4 regions of the Acidovorax sp. GW835-FHT14G06 genome follow, and region 1 is predicted to be linked to each of the others. Evidence: predicted binding sites of a transcription regulator. Region 1 holds the regulator's gene; each other region holds the start of a gene.
The links. The regulator sigma-54, encoded in region 1, starts transcription at its own class of promoters, with help from an activator protein. The targets are predictions, from matches to a motif close to TGGCANGNAANCTGCTTT.
Positions count from the first base shown of each region.

Region 1 (4,988 bases):
ATCACCCGCGCCGAACTCCGCCGCTACCGTGGGTCGGTACTGAACGACGAGATCACCGGTGCCGTGATCGTCTATAACAACCTCACCGACGTGTTCACGGTGGACGGCCAGAGGGCACCAGCGTCGTCTGCTGCCGCAGGCGACACGCCAGCGTCCGGTGGCCGCGTGCGTGCCGTGCTGGCGCCCAAAGACCCGCCGTCCGGCGCGGCGGCCCCAGCCGCAGTGCCTGACGCGCCCGCACCGGCGCTGCGCCCCAGCAACAGCCTTGGCGGCGGCGCCAAGTGAGCGGGCCCGCTGTGAGTACTGGTCCTGATACCCGGGCTGATAACCGCCTGGGGCCCGATTCCCAGTCGGGCAGCCGCCTGGAGGTTCAGCACCTGGCCAAGTCCTATGGCAGCCGCAAGGTCGTCAAGGATGTGTCGCTGGTGGTGCAAAAAGGCGAGGTCGTGGGGCTGCTGGGCCCCAACGGCGCGGGCAAGACCACGTCCTTCTACATGATCGTGGGCCTGGTGCGCAGCGATGCGGGCGACATCCGTATCGACGGCCACTCGGTGGCCCACATGCCCATCCACCGCCGCTCACGGCTGGGGCTGTCGTACCTGCCGCAGGAAGCCTCCATTTTCCGCAAGCTCACCGTCGAAGAAAACGTGCGTGCAGTGCTGGAGCTGCAGCGTGCCGACGACGGCCAGCCGCTGACGCGCGACGCCATCGAGGAGCGCCTGACGGCCCTGTTGCAAGAGCTGCGTGTGGACCACCTGCGTGCATCGCCTGCCCTGGCCTTGTCCGGTGGCGAGCGCCGCCGCGTCGAGATCGCCCGCGCCCTCGCCACCCAGCCGCGCTTTATCCTGCTGGACGAGCCCTTTGCGGGCATTGACCCCATCGCCGTGATCGAGATCCAGCGCATCATCGGCTTCCTCAAGGCACGCGGCATTGGTGTGCTGATCACCGACCACAACGTGCGCGAGACGCTGGGCATCTGCGACCACGCCTTCATCATCAGCGACGGCCGCGTGCTGGCGCAGGGCACCCCCTCCGAGATCGTGGACAACGCCGAAGTGCGCCGTGTGTACCTCGGCGAACACTTCAGGATGTAGACATGGCCCCCACGCTTGTCACTTTGTGTACTGCGCTGCCTCCTGAGGGGGCTTTCGCGCCTTGGGGCGGCCCGGCGGCGCAGCACTGTGCCCCCACGCTCCCCGCTGCGCGTGGTTCGCTGCCCCCCAAGGGGGCTTTCGCGCCTTGGGGCGGCCCGGCGGCGCTCAATCAATGAAGCCTGGACTCTCGCTGCGCGTCTCGCAGCACCTTGCATTGACCCCCCAGCTCCAGCAGTCCATCCGGCTGCTGCAGTTGTCCACGCTCGAACTCTCGCAGGAAGTCGAGCAGATGCTCGACGAAAACCCGTTCCTCGAACGCAATGCCGACGAAGCACCGCGCGAGGAGTTTGGTCTGGAAGCCGCCGATACGCCCGCGCAGGCCGACGACTACGGTGCCGATGATGCTATGTTTTCAGGAGCTGTCAGTGCAAACAGTACCAGCACTGAGAGCCAAAACGAGGCTGAAATCCCCGGTGGAGGCGCCGACGAGCCCGACTGGAGCGGCGACGGCACCGTTGAGATGGCGCCCAACGACGCCGAGTGGGGCGGCGACGCCCCGGCACGCACCCGCAACGATGCGGAAGGCGACGGGGCCGACGCTACCGAGCTGGCCCGCTCGCAAGAATCGCTCACCGCCTTTCTGCACCGCCAGGCGCTGTCGCTGCGGCTGTCTGAAGTGGACACGGCCGCGCTGCGTTTTCTCATCGAATCGCTGAACGACGATGGCTACCTCGAAGAGCCGCTCGAAGAGCTGGCCATCAGCCTGGCCGGGCCCGACGATCTGGAGCAGATTGAGGAGCTGGTGCACCGCTTCACCGTGGCCCAGCGGCTTCTGCAAAGCCTGGAGCCTGTGGGCGTGGGCGCGCGCAACCTGGCCGAATGCCTGACGCTGCAGCTCACGGCCCTGGCCGCCGACGAAGACAGCGATGCCGACCCGGACACGGTGCGTACAGCACTCTCGATCTGCCAGCAGCCGCTGGAGATGCTGGCCCGCCGCGACATCCGTCGCCTGACGCTGCTGTGCAGCGAAGGCGGCGCCAGCGGCGAAGAGCGCACGCGTGCCGCCATGGCGCTGATCGCACGGCTGGAGCCCCGCCCCGGCCGCCGCTTTGCCGATGTAGAGCGCAACATCATCATCCCCGACGTCATCGTGCGCAAAGCCGGGCGTGCCAATGGGCACAGCGGGCAGCACAACTTCATCGTGCAGCTCAACCCCGACGTGATGCCGCGCCTGCGCGTGCACGACATCTACGCTGGCGCACTGCGCGGCCACAAGGGCGGCGAGGGACATCAGGGCATGCAGCAGCGCCTGCAGGAGGCGCGATGGTTCATCAAGAACATCCAGCAGCGCTTTGACACCATCCTGCGCGTCTCGCGCGCCATCGTCGAGCGGCAGAAGAACTTCTTCACCCACGGCGAACTGGCCATGCGCCCGCTGGTGCTGCGCGACATCGCCGACGAGCTGGGCCTGCACGAGTCCACCATCAGCCGCGTGACCACCGCCAAGTACATGGCCACACCGATTGGCACCTACGAGCTCAAATATTTCTTTGGCTCGGGTCTGGGCACCGAGACCGGCGGCAATGCATCGAGCACCGCCGTGCGCGCGCTCATCAAGCAGTTCGTGTCTGCCGAAAACCCCGCCAAGCCGCTGTCCGACAGCCAGATTGCCGAGATGCTCAAGGAGCAGGGCATCGAGTGCGCACGCCGCACGGTGGCCAAGTACCGCGAGGCGCTCAAGATCGCGCCGGCCAATCTGCGCAAGGCGTTGTAGTGCTCAACGCATTGAAGAGCATAAGCCTCCCTCAACGCCCTGAACGCAGGATGCTGACGGATTACTTGCGCGCCATGAATACCGCGTCATACGCCTGGGGTGTGAACCCGGCGATTTTCTGGCCGTTGGTCAGCAAGACTGGCACACCTCTGGCACCCAGTTGCTTGAACGCAGCCTTGCCAGAAGGCGTGTCGATGTCCAACTCCCGGTAGGCGATGCCCTTGTTAGTCAGATAGGCCTTGGCCGCCTTGCAGTAACCGCACCAGGTGGCCATATAAAGCACCACATCGCCTCGTGCGATTGCGACCTGTGGGGTGTCGGGGGTTGCTGCTTGGGGAGTGGAGGCCGCGCCTGGCACCACGCTGACTGGCAGGTTTTCCAGCTTCATCGTTTTCTCTACGGCTCCAGTCACCGGTGGCTGGTCGCTGTAGACCACCCTGCCGTCTACTCCCACTGATTTGTAGAGTGTTTGAGCGTTGGCAGCCAGAGGCATCACTGCCAGCGCCAGGGTGGTCAGCAGGGTCCGAACAAAAAGGCGCATGAGGGGGCTCCGGTAAAATCCACTGCCCGAGAGCATACGAGACAGTGGCGCCCGGCTCACAGGACTCGTGCGCAACACCCCCATGCAGCGGCACGGGCGCCACGGTGTGGATGGGCTGGTGACCCCCGCGTGCTTCTCATCGGGTGCCTGGAAGGCAGACATTGTCTGTCGCGCAATGCGCTATGTCCGCCGTTGGTACCCGTCCCCCCGCTTCCTGTTTTGCCCTACCACTTTCCGCCCCATGGCCCGCATCGTCTTCGACCTTCCCGCGCACTTCGGTTTTGCCACCGAACTGCAGATCTACATCAGCCACGTCAACCAGGGCGGGCATCTGGACAACGCCCAGCTGCTCAGCCTGGTGTCCGAAGCGCGCGTGCGCTTTTTCCAGTCCCTGGGCTACCCTGAGGCCGATGTGGGCGGGCTGTCCATCGTGGTGGGCGACATCGTGGCGCAGTACAAGTCCGAAGGTTTTCATGGCGAGACCATGCGCGTGGAGATGGCGCCTGCGGACTTCAACCGCTATGGGTTTGACCTGGTCTTTTGCATGACCGAGAAGGCCTCAGGCCGCGAGGTGGCGCGCGGCAAGATTGGCATCGTCTTCATCGGCAAGGCCAGCCGCAAGGTCGCCCCGATCCCTGACTCCATCCGCCAGTTGCTGCTGGCCCGCGCGGGCACGCCGGATTCCCATGCATTGTCCGAGCGCGTATCCTCCCCATCGACATGAACCAACTCCAACTTTTTCTCCCTTGCGCCGCCGGTGTCGAGGGCTTTCTGGCCGACGAGGTGCATGGCATCACCGGCCTCACGGGACAAGACTTGCTGGTGGGGCGGGGCGGTGTGCTGCTGCGCGCCTCGTGGCGCCAGGCGCTGCTGCTCAATTTGCACAGCCGCCTGGCGCAGCGCGTGCTGGTGCAACTGGCGCACCGCCCGTACCGGTCTGAGAACGACCTCTATGCCATGGCCAGCGATGTGGCCTGGGAGATCTGGTTCACCACGCGCCAGACGTTCAAGGTCGAGGTGACGGCTCAGCACAGCCCGCTGCAGAGCCTCAACTTCGCGGGCCTCAAGGTCAAGGACGCTGTGGCCGACCGCTTTCGTCACAAGAGCGGCGTGCGCCCCGATGTGAACACCCAGTGGCCCGATGTGCGCATCCACCTGCACCTGACCACCGACGAGGCCACGATCTACATCGACACCTCGGGCGAGCCGCTGTTCAAGCGCGGCTGGCGCGAGGACAAGGGCGATGCGCCGCTGAAGGAAACCCTGGCCGCCGCCATGATCGCCGCCAGTGGCTGGGACCCGCACGGCGACAACCCCCAGCCGCTGTACGACCCCTGCTGCGGCAGCGGCACCATCGTGGTCGAGGCTGCGCAGATCGCCTGCCGCATCCCGGCGGGCATGCTGCGGCGCTTTGCGTTCGAGAAACTGCTGCCGTTCCAGGCCCATGTCTGGAGTGCTATAAAAAACGAAGCTGAAAGTGCAATATGCACTAGCGCTGTCCCCCTGTTTGGCAGTGATGTCGCCTTCCGCATGGTTGATTTCGCCCAGCGCAACGCTGAGCGCGCGGGCGTGGCCGATG
Region 1 is NZ_JBXAGA010000009.1:19,978-24,965, forward strand. Features, by position in the region: gene lptA (lipopolysaccharide transport periplasmic protein LptA) at 1-285, shown strand, start outside; gene lptB (LPS export ABC transporter ATP-binding protein) at 297-1,094, shown strand; gene AC1Q64_RS16595 (RNA polymerase factor sigma-54) at 1,267-2,868, shown strand; gene AC1Q64_RS16600 (glutaredoxin domain-containing protein) at 2,930-3,409, opposite strand; gene AC1Q64_RS16605 (acyl-CoA thioesterase) at 3,651-4,133, shown strand; gene AC1Q64_RS16610 (THUMP domain-containing class I SAM-dependent RNA methyltransferase) at 4,130-4,988, shown strand, end outside.

Region 2 (4,988 bases), on a different contig from region 1:
ATAACCAGGTGCCAGGGAGCGCGACACAATGGGATGGCTAGGCGGTGTATTTGACAGCGTGCAGCAATGGCTTTTTGAGAGCGTGCTGCAGCCGCTGATGTTCACCACAGGGCTGGCCAGCCTGCTGGAGAACGGCTATGAGGCCTCCGGCTGGCTGCTGGTGGGATTGCTGCAGCTGGTGGTCATCGTGGCTGTGATTGGCCCCATGCAGCACTGGTGGCCGGTGGAGCAGGTCAATGACCGCGCCACCATCCGCACTGACATCCTCTACACCCTGATTCACCGGCTGGGCCTGTTCCGGCTGGCGCTGTTTTTCACGGTGGATCCGCTGGCGGATTCACTGTTTGGTGCCTTGCGTGTGGCGGGTGTCAGCACGTTCCAGCTCGATGGCCTCTGGCCGGGTGTGACGGACATCTCCTGGGTCAGCTTGCTGCTGTATCTGGTGGTGTTCGATTTTGTGGACTACTGGATCCACCGGGGGCAGCATCACTTTGAGTGGTGGTGGCGCCTGCATTCGCTGCACCATGCACAGCAGCAGATGACGATGTGGAGCGACAACCGCAACCACCTGCTTGATGACCTGCTGCGCGACGTGATTCTGGTGACGGTGGCGCAGCTGATTGGTGTTGCTCCTGGGCAGTTCATTGCTATCGTGGCCATTACCCAGCTCAGCGAGAGCTTTCAGCACGCCAACGTGCGGCTGTGGTTTGGTCAGGTGGGTGAGCGGCTCTGGATCAGCCCCCGGTTTCACCGCCGGCACCATAGCATCGGTATTGGCCACGAGACGGTCAAGCCTTCGGCCGAGGCAACATCGGACCAACCGGCAACGCTACCGCGCGTGGTACTCGGCGGGCATAACTTCGGGGTGCTTCTGCCTTGGTGGGACATGCTGATGGGCACGGCTAACTTTGAAAAGCGCTTTGACCCCACGGGCGTGCGCGACCAGGTCGAGCCGGGCCCCGATGGCCGTGTGCGCGACTACGGCGCGGGGTTCTGGTCCCAGCAATGGCGGGGCGTACTGAGGTTGCTGGGCAAGGCCTGAGTGGCCTGGCGGGCGCTGCCTGTATGCTTGCCGCCATGGGATTACTGCTTGATTCTTTCTGGCGTGCCGCCGCCTATTGCCTGCGTCCGCGGGTGATTGCGCTGTCGCTCTTGCCTCTTTTCTTGATGGCCGTTTTGGCACTCGGCCTGGGTTATTTCTACTGGGACGCGGCGGTGCAGGGGATGCGCGCGTTGCTCGATGCGTCCTCGTTGCTGGCCAGCGTCTGGGGTTGGCTTCAGGGCTGGGGCCTGGGGGATGTGACTGCTGTCATGGCGCCGTTGATGGTGGTGCTGGCCGTGGCGCCTGTCTTGGTGGTGGTGTCGCTGCTGGCCGTAGCGGTGCTCATGACCCCCGCCCTGGTGGCCTTGGTGGCTGCGCGGCGTTTTCCGGGTCTGGAGCGCAAGAAGGGCGGGTCCTTCATTGCGAGTGTGGCTTGGTCGGTAGGGTCCACGGTGCTGGCGCTGGTGGCGCTGGTGGTGTCTGTTCCGCTGTGGCTGGTGCCGCCGCTGGTGCTCATCCTGCCACCACTGATCTGGGGTTGGCTGACCTACCGGGTGATGGTGTTCGACGCCCTGGCGGACCATGCCAGCAAGGAAGAGCGCCTAGAGATATTCCGCCGCCATCGCAGCAGCCTGCTGGGCATTGGCATCGTCACGGGCTACCTGGGGGCTGCGCCCAGCATTGTGTGGGCATCGGGCGTGGTGTTTGCTGCCGCGTTTTTTGTGCTGGTGCCGCTGGCGATCTGGATCTACACCCTGGTATTCGCTTTTTCCTCGCTGTGGTTCACGCACTATGGACTGGCTGCCCTGCAGCGCTTGCGGGCCGAGCGGGCCATGATGGCGCCGATGACCGGGCCCGCCCCATTGGCCGAAGCGACCCTGCGTCCCACAGACGCGCCAGCTCTGAACACGGCGGCCCCCCCAGCGCCCGCGCTGCCGCCCCCTGCAAATCCGCACCCTGGAGACAATGCACCATGACCCCCACCTTTGGCCTCATCATCGTGGGCGACGAGATCCTTTCGGGCAAACGGGCCGACAAGCACATGCCCAAGGTGATCGAGCTTCTGTCGGCGCGTGGCCTCTCGCTGGCCTACGCCGACTATGTGGGTGACAGCCCGGACCGCATCACCGCCACGCTGCAGCGCGCATTTGCATCGTCCGATGTGGTGTTCTCGTGTGGAGGCATCGGCGCGACGCCTGACGACCACACGCGGCAATGCGCTGCACGCGCCCTGGGACGCGACCTGGCCTTGCATCCAGAGGCTGAGGCCCTGATCCGCGAACGCATGCAGGATGTGGCGCGCGAGCAGGGCGTGCCTTATGAGCCCGACCGGTCCGACAACGTACATCGCCTCAACATGGGCATGTTTCCAGTGGGTGCGCGCATCATTCCCAATCCCTACAACAAGATCCCCGGCTTCCGTTGCGACGGGGCTGGGGGCGGTGCAGTGCACTTCGTTCCGGGCTTTCCTGTCATGGCGTGGCCCATGATCGAGTGGGTGCTGGAGCAGCACTACGCAGCCCATTTCAACCGAGCACCGCAGACTGAGCAGTCGGTGGTGGTTTATGGCGCGATGGAGGCAGCATTGACGCCTCTTATGGAGCAGATTGAAAAATCGCACCCTGATGTGCGGGTGTTCAGTTTGCCCAGCGTAGATCATCCACAATACGGGCGGCATATCGAACTGGGTGTCAAAGGGCCCGCGTCCTCGGTGCCTGCTGCATGGCAGGCTTTGAAAACAGGATTGCACGAATTTGGTGCAAATTGCGGCCCTGAATTGGTGCGCAACCTGTGAGACTCAGATTTGGTAGATGGGTTGCACTGTATTGGTGCAATTTGGCGCACGCCATGCCGACGTGTCCCGGGTAGCGCTCCTTCATAGTGCGGTACTGCACTCGGCTGGCACGCAAACTGCTTTTATTTCGGCAAACTCTTTTTTCAACAAGCGCTTTATCCAGGAGAACCTGATGGCCAAGACCGTTGCAGACGTGATGAAGATGGTGAAGGAGAACGAAGTCAAGTTCGTTGACTTCCGTTTCACCGATACCCGTGGCAAACAACAGCACACCACGGTGCCCGTCTCTCACTTCGACGAAGACAAGTTCACTTCGGGCCATGCCTTTGATGGTTCGTCGATCGCTGGTTGGAAGGGCATTGAAGCCTCCGACATGCAGCTGATCCCCGACCCCAGCACGGCCAACATCGATCCGTTCTTTGAAGAAACGACGCTGATCCTGACCTGCGACGTGATCGAGCCCACCGACGGCAAGGCCTACGACCGCGACCCCCGCTCCATCGCCAAGCGCGCTGAAGCCTACCTGAAGGCGTCTGGCCTGGGCGACACGGCCTACTTCGGTCCCGAGCCAGAATTCTTCATCTTCGACGGCGTGCGCTGGAGCACCGAGCCCAACCACACGTTCTACGAAATCGAAGAGTACGAAGCCCCCTGGAACACGGGCGCCAAGCTCGAAGGTGGCAACCGTGGCCACCGTCCCACCGTCAAGGGCGGCTACTTCCCAGTGCCTCCTGTTGACAGCACGCAAGACATGCGCGCCGAGATGTCCCTGATCCTCGAGTCCCTGGGCATTCCGGTCGAAGTGTTCCACCACGAAGTGGCGGGTGCTGGTCAGAACGAAATCGGCACCCGTTTCAGCACGCTGGTTGAGCGCGCTGACTGGACCATCCTGCAAAAGTACGTGATCCACAACGTGGCCAACGCCTATGGCAAGACCGCCACGTTCATGCCCAAGCCTTACCACGGCGACAACGGCTCCGGCATGCACGTGCACCAGTCCGTCTGGAAGGACGGCAAGAATCTGTTTGCTGGCGACGGCTATGCCGGTCTGTCGGACTTCGCGCTGTACTACATCGGCGGCATCATCAAGCACGCACGTGCCCTGAACGCCATCACCAACCCCGGTACCAACAGCTACAAGCGCCTGGTGCCCCACTTTGAGGCCCCGGTGAAGCTGGCCTACTCGGCCAAGAACCGTTCTGCTTCGATCCGTATTCCTTACGTGGCCAACCCCAAGGGCCGTCGCGTGGAAGCTCGCTTCCCCGATCCACTGATGAACCCCTACCTGGGCTTCGCTGCCCTGCTGATGGCTGGTCTGGACGGCGTGGAGAACAAGATCCATCCCGGCGAAGCCGCCACGAAGGACCTGTACCACCTGCCTCCAGAAGAAGACAAGCTGGTGCCCACTGTGTGCCACAGCCTGGACCAGGCCCTGGAACACCTGGACAAGGACCGTGCGTTCCTGACCAAGGGTGGCGTGTTTACCGACAGCATGATCGACGCCTACATCGATCTGAAGATGAATGAAGTGACCCGCTTCCGCATGGCCGTGCACCCTGTCGAGTACGACATGTACTACTCGCTGTAATCGTCTGCCTGCAGACCATTGCTCAAAAAAGGCGGCGCAAGCCGCCTTTTTTCATGGGCGGGCGGAGGCGCTACAGGCGCCGAACGCGTGCGGCGGAACCAAGACGCCAGGTGTTGCGTCCGTATACACAGCCCTTCAAGGGTCTGCCCTTGTTGGATTGGAGATGTAGGGTGATTGGGGGATACTCCCCTGTCCCCTGCATGTCAGTGCGAGGAAACCGAATGAATAAAACGCTCATCACCCTGCTCCTCATCGCCGCCACCGTTCCCGCAGTCCAGGCGCAAGACCGCATCTACCGTTGCGGCAACGAATACACCAACAATGCCCAGCAAGCCAAGGAGCGCGGCTGCAAGCTGGTAGAGGGGGGCAACGTTACCGTGGTACAGGGCACCCGCCCAGCGTCTGCCGCAGCGCCTGCTACCAGTGGCGGTGGCGCCGCTGCCACATCTTCCGCTACATCGCCCGCCACGGCGCCCCGCGTGAGCAACAACGAGCAAAAGTCCCGCGACTCGGACGCACGCGCCATCCTGGAGTCCGAGTTGCGCAAGGCGGAAACGCGCCAT
Region 2 is NZ_JBXAGA010000001.1:548,258-553,245, reverse strand. Features, by position in the region: gene AC1Q64_RS02435 (sterol desaturase family protein) at 29-1,042, shown strand; gene AC1Q64_RS02430 (EI24 domain-containing protein) at 1,078-2,019, shown strand; gene AC1Q64_RS02425 (competence/damage-inducible protein A) at 2,016-2,837, shown strand; gene glnA (type I glutamate--ammonia ligase) at 3,010-4,425, shown strand; gene AC1Q64_RS02415 (hypothetical protein) at 4,647-4,988, shown strand, end outside.
Region 2: a site for sigma-54 is predicted at 2,943-2,960, ahead of glnA (type I glutamate--ammonia ligase). Genes of this name have one in related genera too.

Region 3 (4,988 bases), on a different contig from region 1:
GCCGTAACGAGTGCACCAGCAGATCGCTCGCGTCCACATTTCCGCCAATGAACACTATCTCACTAGCGTGCACCAGGCCGACATTTGAAGGCGGTTCGTGGGGAGGCTTGCAGAAATCCACAGGCTGCGGCAAGCCAGCCGTCTGGAGGACAGGGGGAACAGTGACTTGGATAGAGGACATAGGCTTCCTTTGGCACCCCACTTCGCAGCCCGCGCAAACCATACGGGAACCTCGATAGTGGAACGCACTGAACGACGTTTCGAGAATTTCAAAACAGTCTAGCCCAAGGCCTTCGCCAAGATACAGATCAACATACAGCCAGCATACAAGTGGCAGAGAGAGTTTCCTATGTGAGTGCCACAGTGCAGTCACCTACCACTGGTTAGGCGGTGAGCCGCCGTACATATGGCTCACGCACCACCAAGAGCCAACCTACCAGCGGTCCGACCGCATGCGCAACTCCCAGTTGCCGCTGCGTAGCTCGTACACACCCACGGCACCGTAGCGCTGCTCGCCCTTCTCATCCCAGGTCATGGTGCCAATCACCGGGGCATAGCCGTTGATGCTGTGCAGGGCCTTGGTGATTTCCTTGGGGTCGGCGGACTTGGCTTTCTGGATGGCTGCTGAGAGCACATACGTGCTGTCGTAGCTGTAGTGGCCGCCATAGGCAGGAGGCTTCTTGAAGGCGGCGATGTACTTTTCCAGGAAGGGCTTGCCGGTGGTGAACTCCTTGGCTTCCAGCACTGGCGAGGTGGCGTACAGCCCCTGCACGATGCCTGCGCCCTTGGTCATGTCGGTGGTCTTGATGGTGTCGCCACCCAGCAGGCTGACCTTGGTGTGGTCTACCTTCTTGAGCGCTTCGAGCAGCGCCAGGGCCTGGAAGTCGTTGAGGGTAGAAACAATCACCTCCACGTTGGCGGCCTTGAGTTCACCGGCCAGCTCGTCGAAGGCCACGGTCTTGTCGTCGAACGACTTGCGCACCACCACTTCCTTTTTCTCGGCCTTGAGCTGTTCGGCAGCGCCATCGGCCAGGCCCTTGCCGTAAGGGGTACCGTCGTCCAGCGCGGCGTAGCGGTTGGCGCCCAGCTGCGTGGCCGCAAAGGAGCCGATGGCGCGCGCCTGCAAGGTGTCGTTGGCCACCATGCGGAACGTGGTGGGGAACCCGAGCTGCGTGAACTTGGGATTGGTGGAGATGGCGATTTGTGGAATGTCCTTGGCGGCGTAGATGGGGGCGGTCTCAATGCTCACGCCCGAGTTGAGGTGGCCCACCACGGCTACCACGCCCGCATCCACCAGCTGCTGGGCGACCGCCTTGCCGGTGGTGGCGTCGGCCTTGTCATCCACGGACACGACCTCCAAGGTCACGCGCTTGCCGTCCACGGTGTAGCCGGACTTGTTGAGTTCCTCCACCGCCAGCTTCACGCCATTGAGCAGATCCTGCCCCAAGGCGCCCAGCGGGCCGCTCAAAGGCTGTGCAACACCAATTTTGATGGTGTCCGGCACCTTGCCGCATCCGGTCAGGAGTGCAGCAGTCGCCACTGCGGTCAAGGCCAGGCTGGCCGAGAAGCGGCGCCGGTTCATGTGCTTGTTCATGCAAAAAACTCCATTTCAGTGTGTCTGTGTGACCAGATGTATATGCGACGCCCCGCAGGGTGAGCTACCGGGTATGCCCTTCCACAGTGTCAGTATTAGCAACTTTCAGGCCCCGCAAGGGGGGCCAGGGCCCCGAGGCGTGGCGGGCCTGGGGCAGGGTTCCCCTTGAGTGAAGTCCCATCGCAGCGGCCTTCCGCGGCCGTGCACCACCTCGGCGCACCAATTTGTGGCGTAAAAATTGCTTATGCTCACCGCTATGAATGAGGCTTTGCGCATCGTGGTGGTTGCCCCGGACCTGGCAGTCGCCGACCCTGACGACGAACACGCCGTCGAGCAGGCGGAACGGTCGCGGGCGCTGCGCATCGGGCTGCTGGAGAACAACTTCAACCTGGTGGCCACGCTGCCCGCCGACGTGTTTCTGAGCGAGCGCATTGCCCAGCTGCAGCCCGACCTGATCATCGTGGACGCCGAGAGCGAGGCCCGCGACGCGCTGGAGCACGTGGTGATGGCCACACGCGACGAGCGCCGCCCCATCGTGATGTTCACCAACGATGAAGACACCTCGCACGTGAAGGACGCGGTGGCGGCCGGTGTGTCTGCCTACATCGTGGCGGGTTTGGCACCGCAGCGCATCCGCCCCATTCTGGACGTGGCCATGGCCCGCTTCCAACACGAACAAGCCCTGCGCGCCGAGCTGGCAGACGCCAAGACCGAACTGCGCGACCGCAAGACCATCGACCGCGCCAAGGGCCTGCTCATGCAGCGCCAGGGCCTGACCGAACAGGCCGCCTATGAAAAGCTGCGCAAGACGGCCATGGACAAGGGCCTGAAGCTCGTGGACGTGGCCCAGCGCATGCTGGACGTGATGGATCTGCTGGGGTAGGGGCAGCGAATCCCCCCTGAGCGGCTGCGCCGCTTCCCCCTTCTCTCGAATCGCTACGCGATTCGGGAAGGGGCGAGGGGCTCCCCGATGCACTGCGGGGCGGACCTTGGCTTGCCATCACTCGCCTAGGCCGCGCCCAAGGCTACAGTCCCTCTCCAAATGGTGCGTCGCACAAAGGCGGTGCGATCACCATCCTCACACGAATACCATTCCTACTGCAAGCCCCGCAAGCTTCTAGCGCTTATTGATCAAGCGCAGACAGCTATTCATTCCATAGCAACCAACGCTCCAATATGGCGCAGCGCGCGCTGGCACGCGCTTTGCATTGCACAGTGCAAGACCAATGCAGGTCTGACCACTGACAGCACTGACCCAACGGCGGGCCGGTGCTGGCAAGGAGCCCCGGACCCGTTCCAGGCTCCACCCAGGACAAAGGCGTCCCCACCCGCTCCCGGCATTGCTTTGATGCAGCCAGGCGCGGTGTGAGGACGCCTTTTTGTTTTTCACGCCACCAGGGATGCCCCATGACCGATCTGTTGAAAACCAGCCTCAACCGCCGCACCGTGCTGCAGGCCGCCACCGTGGGCGCTGTGGGTGTGAGCCCCGCGCTGCGCGCACTCGTCCACGCAGCGGGCTCAGACGCCCCCGAGAAGAAGGAAGTCAAGATTGGCTTCATCCCGCTGACCGACTGCGCCAGCGTGGTCATGGCGTCGGTGCTGGGCTTTGACAAGAAATACGGCGTGACCATCGTCCCCAACAAGGAAGCCAGCTGGGCCGGCGTGCGTGACAAGCTGGTGAACGGTGAACTGGACTTTGCCCACGTACTGTACGGCCTGGTCTACGGAGTGCACCTGGGCACCGCCGGCCCCAAGAAGGACATGGCCGTGCTGATGAACCTGAACAACAACGGCCAGGCCATCACGCTCTCCAAAGCCCTGGCCGACAAGGGCGCGGTGGATGGCCCGTCCCTGGCCAAGCTCATGGCCAGCGAGAAGCGTGAATACACATTTGCGGGCACCTTCCCCACCGGCACCCACGCGATGTGGATGCACTACTGGCTGGCAGCGGCGGGCATCAACCCGCTGTCGGGTGCCAAGCTCATCACCGTGCCCCCGCCGCAGATGGTGGCCAACATGCGCGTGGGCAACATGGACGGCTTTTGTGTGGGCGAGCCCTGGAACCACCGCGCCATCATGGATGGCATCGGCATCACGGCCAACACCACGCAGGACATCTGGAAGGACCACCCCGAAAAGGTGCTGGGCACCACGGCCGAGTTCGTCAAGAAGTACCCCAACACTACGCGCGCCGTGATGATGGCCGTGCTCGAAGCCAGCCAGTGGATCGACGCCAGCCTGTCCAACAAGATGAAGATGGCCGAAACCGTGGCCGGCAAGGCGTATGTGAACACGGGCGTGGATGCCATCAACCAGCGCATCCTGGGCCGCTACCAGAATGGTCTGGGCAAGACCTGGGACGACCCCAACCACATGAAGTTCTTCAACGATGGCGCGGTGAACTTCCCCTACCTCTCGGACGGCATGTGGTTCCTCACCCAGCACAAGCGCTGGGGCCTGCTCAAGACCCACCCCGACTACCTGGCCGTGGCCAAGGAGGTCAACCAGGTGGACCTGTACAAGTCGGTGGCCAGCGCCATGAAGATCAATGTACCCAAGGATGTGCTGCGCACCAGCAAGTTCATCGACGGCGTGGTGTGGGATGGCAAGGACCCCGCCAAGTACGCCGACGGCTTCAAGATCAAGGCCTGACGGCAGCCCTGCCCCAGCGCCCTCCCGGCCACCCCGCAAGCAAGCCCTGCACAGGAGAAAACCATGGTCAGTGCCGTCTTTCACTCCCCGTTGGATGCAGCCCCCGTGGCCGCACAGAATGCTATGAATACTGTAGCTGCAAGCGCAACATCCACTAGCGCAAGAAGCCAAAAGGCTGCAACATCTGCCCCCAAGTCACCCGCTGCGCCCACCAGCGTGGCCACTGGCCGCGACTGGTCCGCCCTCTCGCGCAGCTTCTGGCTGGCCGTGCTGCCGCCGCTGTGTGGCCTGGGCCTGCTCGTCGGCCTGTGGGCGGTGGTCTCCACCACCACGGGCGGCAGCATCCCCAGCCCCAAGGACACCTGGCTGCAGGCGCTGGAGGTGTTCAGCAACCCCTTCTACCGCAACGGCCCCAACGACCAGGGAGTGGGCTGGAACGTGCTGATGAGCCTGCAGCGCGTGGCCATCGGCTTCGGCATGGCGGCGCTGGTGGGCATCCCCGCGGGGTTTGTGATCGGACGCTTCAACTTCCTGTCGCGCATGTTCAATCCGCTCATCAGCCTGCTGCGCCCCGTGTCGCCGCTGGCGTGGCTGCCGATCGGTCTGCTGGTCTTCAAGGGCGCCAACCCGGCGGCCATCTGGACCATCTTCATCTGCTCCATCTGGCCCATGATCATCAACACCGCCGTGGGTGTGCAGCGCGTACCGCAGGACTACATGAACGTGGCCCGCGTGCTCAACC
Region 3 is NZ_JBXAGA010000015.1:55,106-60,093, reverse strand. Features, by position in the region: gene AC1Q64_RS22075 (Ig-like domain-containing protein) at 1-181, opposite strand, end outside; gene AC1Q64_RS22070 (branched-chain amino acid ABC transporter substrate-binding protein) at 434-1,594, opposite strand; gene AC1Q64_RS22065 (ANTAR domain-containing response regulator) at 1,851-2,477, shown strand; gene AC1Q64_RS22060 (CmpA/NrtA family ABC transporter substrate-binding protein) at 3,002-4,246, shown strand; gene ntrB (nitrate ABC transporter permease) at 4,310-4,988, shown strand, end outside.
Region 3: a site for sigma-54 is predicted at 1,822-1,839, ahead of AC1Q64_RS22065 (ANTAR domain-containing response regulator). Genes of this name have one in related genera too.

Region 4 (4,988 bases), on a different contig from region 1:
TCAGCCCCCAACAAGGAGTTGAATGATGCAAAGCTTGCTGGACCCTGCGATTTTGTTTTTTGCCCTGGGGGTGTTTGCGGGCCTGGTCCGATCCAATCTGGAGATGCCGGCGGCGATCTCGAAGTTCTTGTCCATCTACCTGCTGATGGCGCTGGGCCTCAAGGGCGGGTTTGCCTTGGCGGCTTCAGGCCTGACACCCAGTGTGGCCAGCAGTCTGGGGCTGGCGGTGCTCCTGGCCGTGGTGGTGCCGCTGGTGGGCTATGCGCTGCTACGGCGGGTGCTGTCGGGCTTTAACGCAGCGGCGGTCGCAGCCACCTACGGGTCGGTCAGCGCGGTGACCTTTGTGACGGCCACACAGTACCTGGAGTCACAGCACATTGCCTACGGCGGCTACATGGCGGCAGCCATGGCGCTGATGGAGTCGCCCGCCATCATCCTGGCGGTGATGCTGGCCAATGCGATGCGGCAGCGGCAGTCGGTGGCAGTCACCACATCAAGCACCCTCCTGCGCGTGCAACCCGTGGTGGCCATGGCGTCGGCAGGTGGGCCCTCACTGGATGGAGGCAGCACAGGCGGCGCACCTGGCAAGCCAGGGCCCCACCTGTCGGTGGGCAAGATCCTGCACGAGTCGTTCACCGACGGCACCCAGTTGCTGCTGCTGGGCGCCATGGTGATCGGCATGGTGACTGGCGATGCCGGCAAGGCGGCGATGCAACCGTTCTCGGGCGATCTGTTCAAGGGCATGCTGTGCCTGTTCTTGCTGGACATGGGCCTGTCCACCGCGCGCAACCTGCCTGCAGTGCGCAAGCAATCGCCGTGGCTGCTGGCCTATGCGGTGCTGGGGCCGCTGACGCATGCCAGCCTGGCCCTGGCGCTGGCCTGGCTGCTGCAGGTGCCCACGGGGGATGCAGTGCTGCTCATGGTGCTGGCTGCCAGCGCGTCGTACATCGCGGTGCCTGCTGTAGTGCGCTATGCCATCCCCGAAGCCGACCCGTCGCTGTACGTTAGCCTCTCGCTGGGGGTGACGTTTCCGTTGAACATCCTGGTGGGCATTCCGCTGTACACGCAGGTGGTGCAGCGGGTGTGGGGGGGCTGACGAGGCAACGCACTACGGGTAGGGGCGCTCGGTGCGCGGTGCGCGGTGCACGGTGCACGGGTACGGGAACGGGAACGGGAACGGGAACGGGATCTAGAAGAGGCTGCCCTGCCCTTTCAGCAGCCCCGGCCTGAACTGCCCAAGGTCCAGCCCCTCGCGCTCCCGGTTGAGCCCCAGGCGGCGGCAGGTGTTGGCAAAGCGCTGGCGCAGCAAATCTGCCCAGAGCCCGCTGCCCTTCATGCGGGTGGCGAAGTCGCTGTCATAGGTCTTGCCTGCCGCGCGCTGGGCCCCGGTCAGGTGGTGCAGGTCTTGCACCCGGGCCATGACGCGTGACGCGCGCTGCGGGTAGTGCACGGCGAGCCACTCTCGAAACAACGCATCCAGCTCCCACGGCAGGCGCAGCACGGTGTAGAACGCGGTGCGCGCACCGGCGTCGCGTGCGGCCTCCAGCACGTGCTCCATATCTTCGGTGATGAACGGGATCTGGGGCGCCACGCTCACGCCCACAGGCACGCCGGCGTCGGCCAATGCGCGGATGGTCCGCAGCCGCCGGTGGGGTGCTGCAGCGCGCGGCTCCATGCGGCGGGCCAACACTGCATCAAGCGTAGTGATCGTGACGTATACAGCCGCCAGACGCTGCTCCGCCAGCGGAGTGAGCAGGTCGAGGTCGCGCTCCACGCCACTGGATTTGGTGATCAGCGAAAACGGGTGGCGAGCCTCCCGCATCACCTCGATCACGCTGCGCGTGAGTTTCAGGTCGCGCTCTACGGGTTGGTAGCAGTCGGTGGCGGAGCCGATGTTGAGCAAGCGCGGCACGTAACGCGGCTGCGCAAGCTCTTGACGCAAAACCTGCGCAATATTGTGCTTGGCCACGATCTGCGTCTCAAAGTCGAGCCCGGGCGAAAAATTGAGGTAGCTGTGCGTGGGCCGCGCATAGCAGTAGATGCAGCCGTGCTCGCAACCCCGGTAGGGGTTGACCGAGAGTTCAAAAAAGATGTCTGGCGAGTCGTTAGCACACAGGGCGCTGTGCGCCGTCTCAAAATGCACGCGGGTGGCGGGCGAGGGGCTGACGCAGGCGCCTTCGTCGTTCTCGCCCCATCCATCGCCCTCTCCAGCACCCATGACGTTCGGGCCGTCATCCCACGCCGTCCCCGTGCCGCCATGCCCCAGGCCCTCTGCCCTGCCAAGGCGCTGCGGGTGACTCCACCCATCATCCGCACGTTCGCGCTGGTCTTTGGCAAACCGGTGCGCCATGGCCGTGGCGGCACCGCGCCCACGGATGGCCTGCAGCGGGACGCGGATATCCTGCGGCTGTACGGGCAAATCATCGTCGGGGGCGGGAGGTGGGCTCATGGCGAGCAGGAGATGGAGTGGGATGTGCAGTAAAACTGTTTATTTATACAGTATTTATCCACCGCCGACAAACCGTCCCTCCTACCAAGCCCCAACTCGGTGCAAAACATTGCACCAACTCTTGGCGCGCTTCTTGCTTCATCTTGGTGCAAATCTGTGGCGTCTCATGAAAACGCACCAGAGTCGATCAATCACTATCGCGAGGACGTTATGGAAGCACTCAAACAGGGCACAGATGCCTTGTTCATCTTGCTCGGGGCGATCATGGTGTTGGCCATGCACGCCGGGTTTGCGTTTTTAGAGCTAGGCACAGTCCGCAAAAAGAACCAGGTAAATGCACTGGTCAAGATCCTGGTGGACTTCTCGGTGTCCACCGTGGTGTATTTTGTGGTCGGTTACACCGTGGCCTACGGCACGCATTTCTTCATCGGGGCTGAGTCGCTGGTGCAACAAAGCGGCTATGCGCTGGTCAAGTTCTTCTTCTTGCTCACGTTCGCGGCAGCCATTCCGGCCATTGTGTCGGGCGGCATTGCGGAGCGCGCCAAGTTTTGGCCGCAACTGATCGCAACGGCAGTCATTGTGGGCTTTGTGTACCCGTTTTTTGAGGGTATTGCCTGGAACCAGCATTTTGGCGTGCAGGCCTGGATCAAGGCGCTGACGGGCGAAGAGTTCCACGACTTTGCGGGTTCGGTGGTGGTGCATGCCATGGGTGGCTGGATTGCGTTGCCGGCCGTGGTACTGCTGGGCTCGCGCGCCAACCGCTACCGGAAGGACGGTGCAATCTCGGCCCACCCCCCGTCGAACATCCCGTTTCTGGCGCTGGGCGCCTGGGTGCTGGTGGTGGGCTGGTTCGGCTTCAATGTGATGAGCGCGCAGACCGTGGACAAGCTCTCGGGCCTGGTCGCTGTGAACTCGCTGATGGCCATGGTGGGCGGCACGCTGGCCGCCCTGGTGCTGGGCAAGAACGACCCAGGCTTTGTTCACAACGGCCCGCTGGCGGGCCTGGTGGCGGTGTGTGCGGGATCGGACCTCATGCACCCAATGGGTGCGCTGGTGGTGGGCGCAGTGGCCGGAACCATCTTTGTGCTGATGTTCACCCTGACGCAGAACAAATGGAAGATCGACGATGTGCTGGGCGTGTGGCCGCTGCACGGGCTGTGCGGCACCTGGGGCGGCCTGGCTGCGGGCATCTTTGGCAGCAAGGCACTGGGGGGGCTGGGCGGGGTCAGCCTGTCGGCCCAGCTCATCGGCACAGGCCTGGGCGTGGTGTGGGCCCTGGTGGGGGGTGTGGTGGTGTACGGCATCCTCAAGCAGACGGTGGGCATCCGGCTGACACAGGAAGAAGAGTTTGACGGTGCTGACCTGAGCATTCACAAGATCAGTGCCACGCCTGACCGCGAAGTGAGCTGGTAGCCAGCCAAACCGGCGATGGCCTGGGCCCAGGACCGGGCCTAGGCCATCGCCTTGGCGCGCTGTCCGACATCGCATTGGCTGGAGCGCGGCTATACCTTAGCCCTGCGCCCCAACGGCTCCACGGTCACAATCGCGCCATGCTTTCTTTGCCCTCCCCGCTTCCCACCCTGCCCCAGCGGGCCAGCCCCGGCTGGCTGGGCATGGCACTGGTGGTGATTGCCATGGCCCTTGCAGGCTGCGCGGGCCTGCCCAAGGATGTGGACCGCCCGGTGTCGGCAGCCTGGGCGGCCCCTGGCGATACCCCCCTGGGCCAGCTGGTGGCAGCACGCAGGGCCGCCGATGGGGCGCGGCACGCTTCGGGGTTTGCTCTGCTCAGTGGCCCGCAAGCCGCCTACAGCAGCCGACTGGCACTGGTGGATGCCGCCCAGAAAACCCTGGACCTGCAGTACTACGCAATCCACGCAGACGCCAGCAGCGAACGCCTGCTGCTCAGCGTAGTGACAGCAGCCCAGCGCGGCGTGCGCGTGCGCGTGCTGCTGGACGACTTCCACAGCACCGGGCGTGATGCGCAGGTGATGAGGCTGGCGTTTGTGCCCAACATCGAAATGCGCATGTTCAACCCCCTCACGGGCGCAAGGGGGTCGCCCATCGGCCGCATGCTGGGCCTGCTGGGCGACTTCTCGCGCGTGCAGCAGCGCATGCACAACAAGCTTTTCATTGCCGACAACGCCATGGCCGTGACGGGGGGCCGCAACCTGGGCGACGCCTATTTCGGCAATGCCGACTCGGGCAACTTTGTGGACCTGGACGTGCTGGCTGCAGGTCCCATCGTGCGGGACCTGTCGCGCAGCTTTGACAACTACTGGAACAACGAGCGCGCCTACCCCGTGCAGTCGCTCATCACCCAAAGCGAGCTTGACCACCTGCGCGACAGCATCCGCGCGGCAGACGCGGGGCGGCGAAGCCGCGTTGTCGGCCAGGGCGGCACCACGGCCCCCGACCGCCTGCCGCCCGACATGGGGCCAGGCACTACCGCAGCGCAGCGCGCACGGATCTGGAACTACGAGCCCATGGACCTGGAGCGCACCCCGTTCGTCTGGGCTGCAGCGGCGGTGCTGGTGGACCA
Region 4 is NZ_JBXAGA010000002.1:28,853-33,840, reverse strand. Features, by position in the region: gene AC1Q64_RS02585 (sodium-dependent bicarbonate transport family permease) at 26-1,096, shown strand; gene AC1Q64_RS02580 (PA0069 family radical SAM protein) at 1,190-2,449, opposite strand; gene AC1Q64_RS02575 (ammonium transporter) at 2,660-3,862, shown strand; gene AC1Q64_RS02570 (phospholipase D family protein) at 4,000-4,988, shown strand, end outside.
Region 4: a site for sigma-54 is predicted at 2,572-2,589, ahead of AC1Q64_RS02575 (ammonium transporter). Genes of this name have one in related genera too.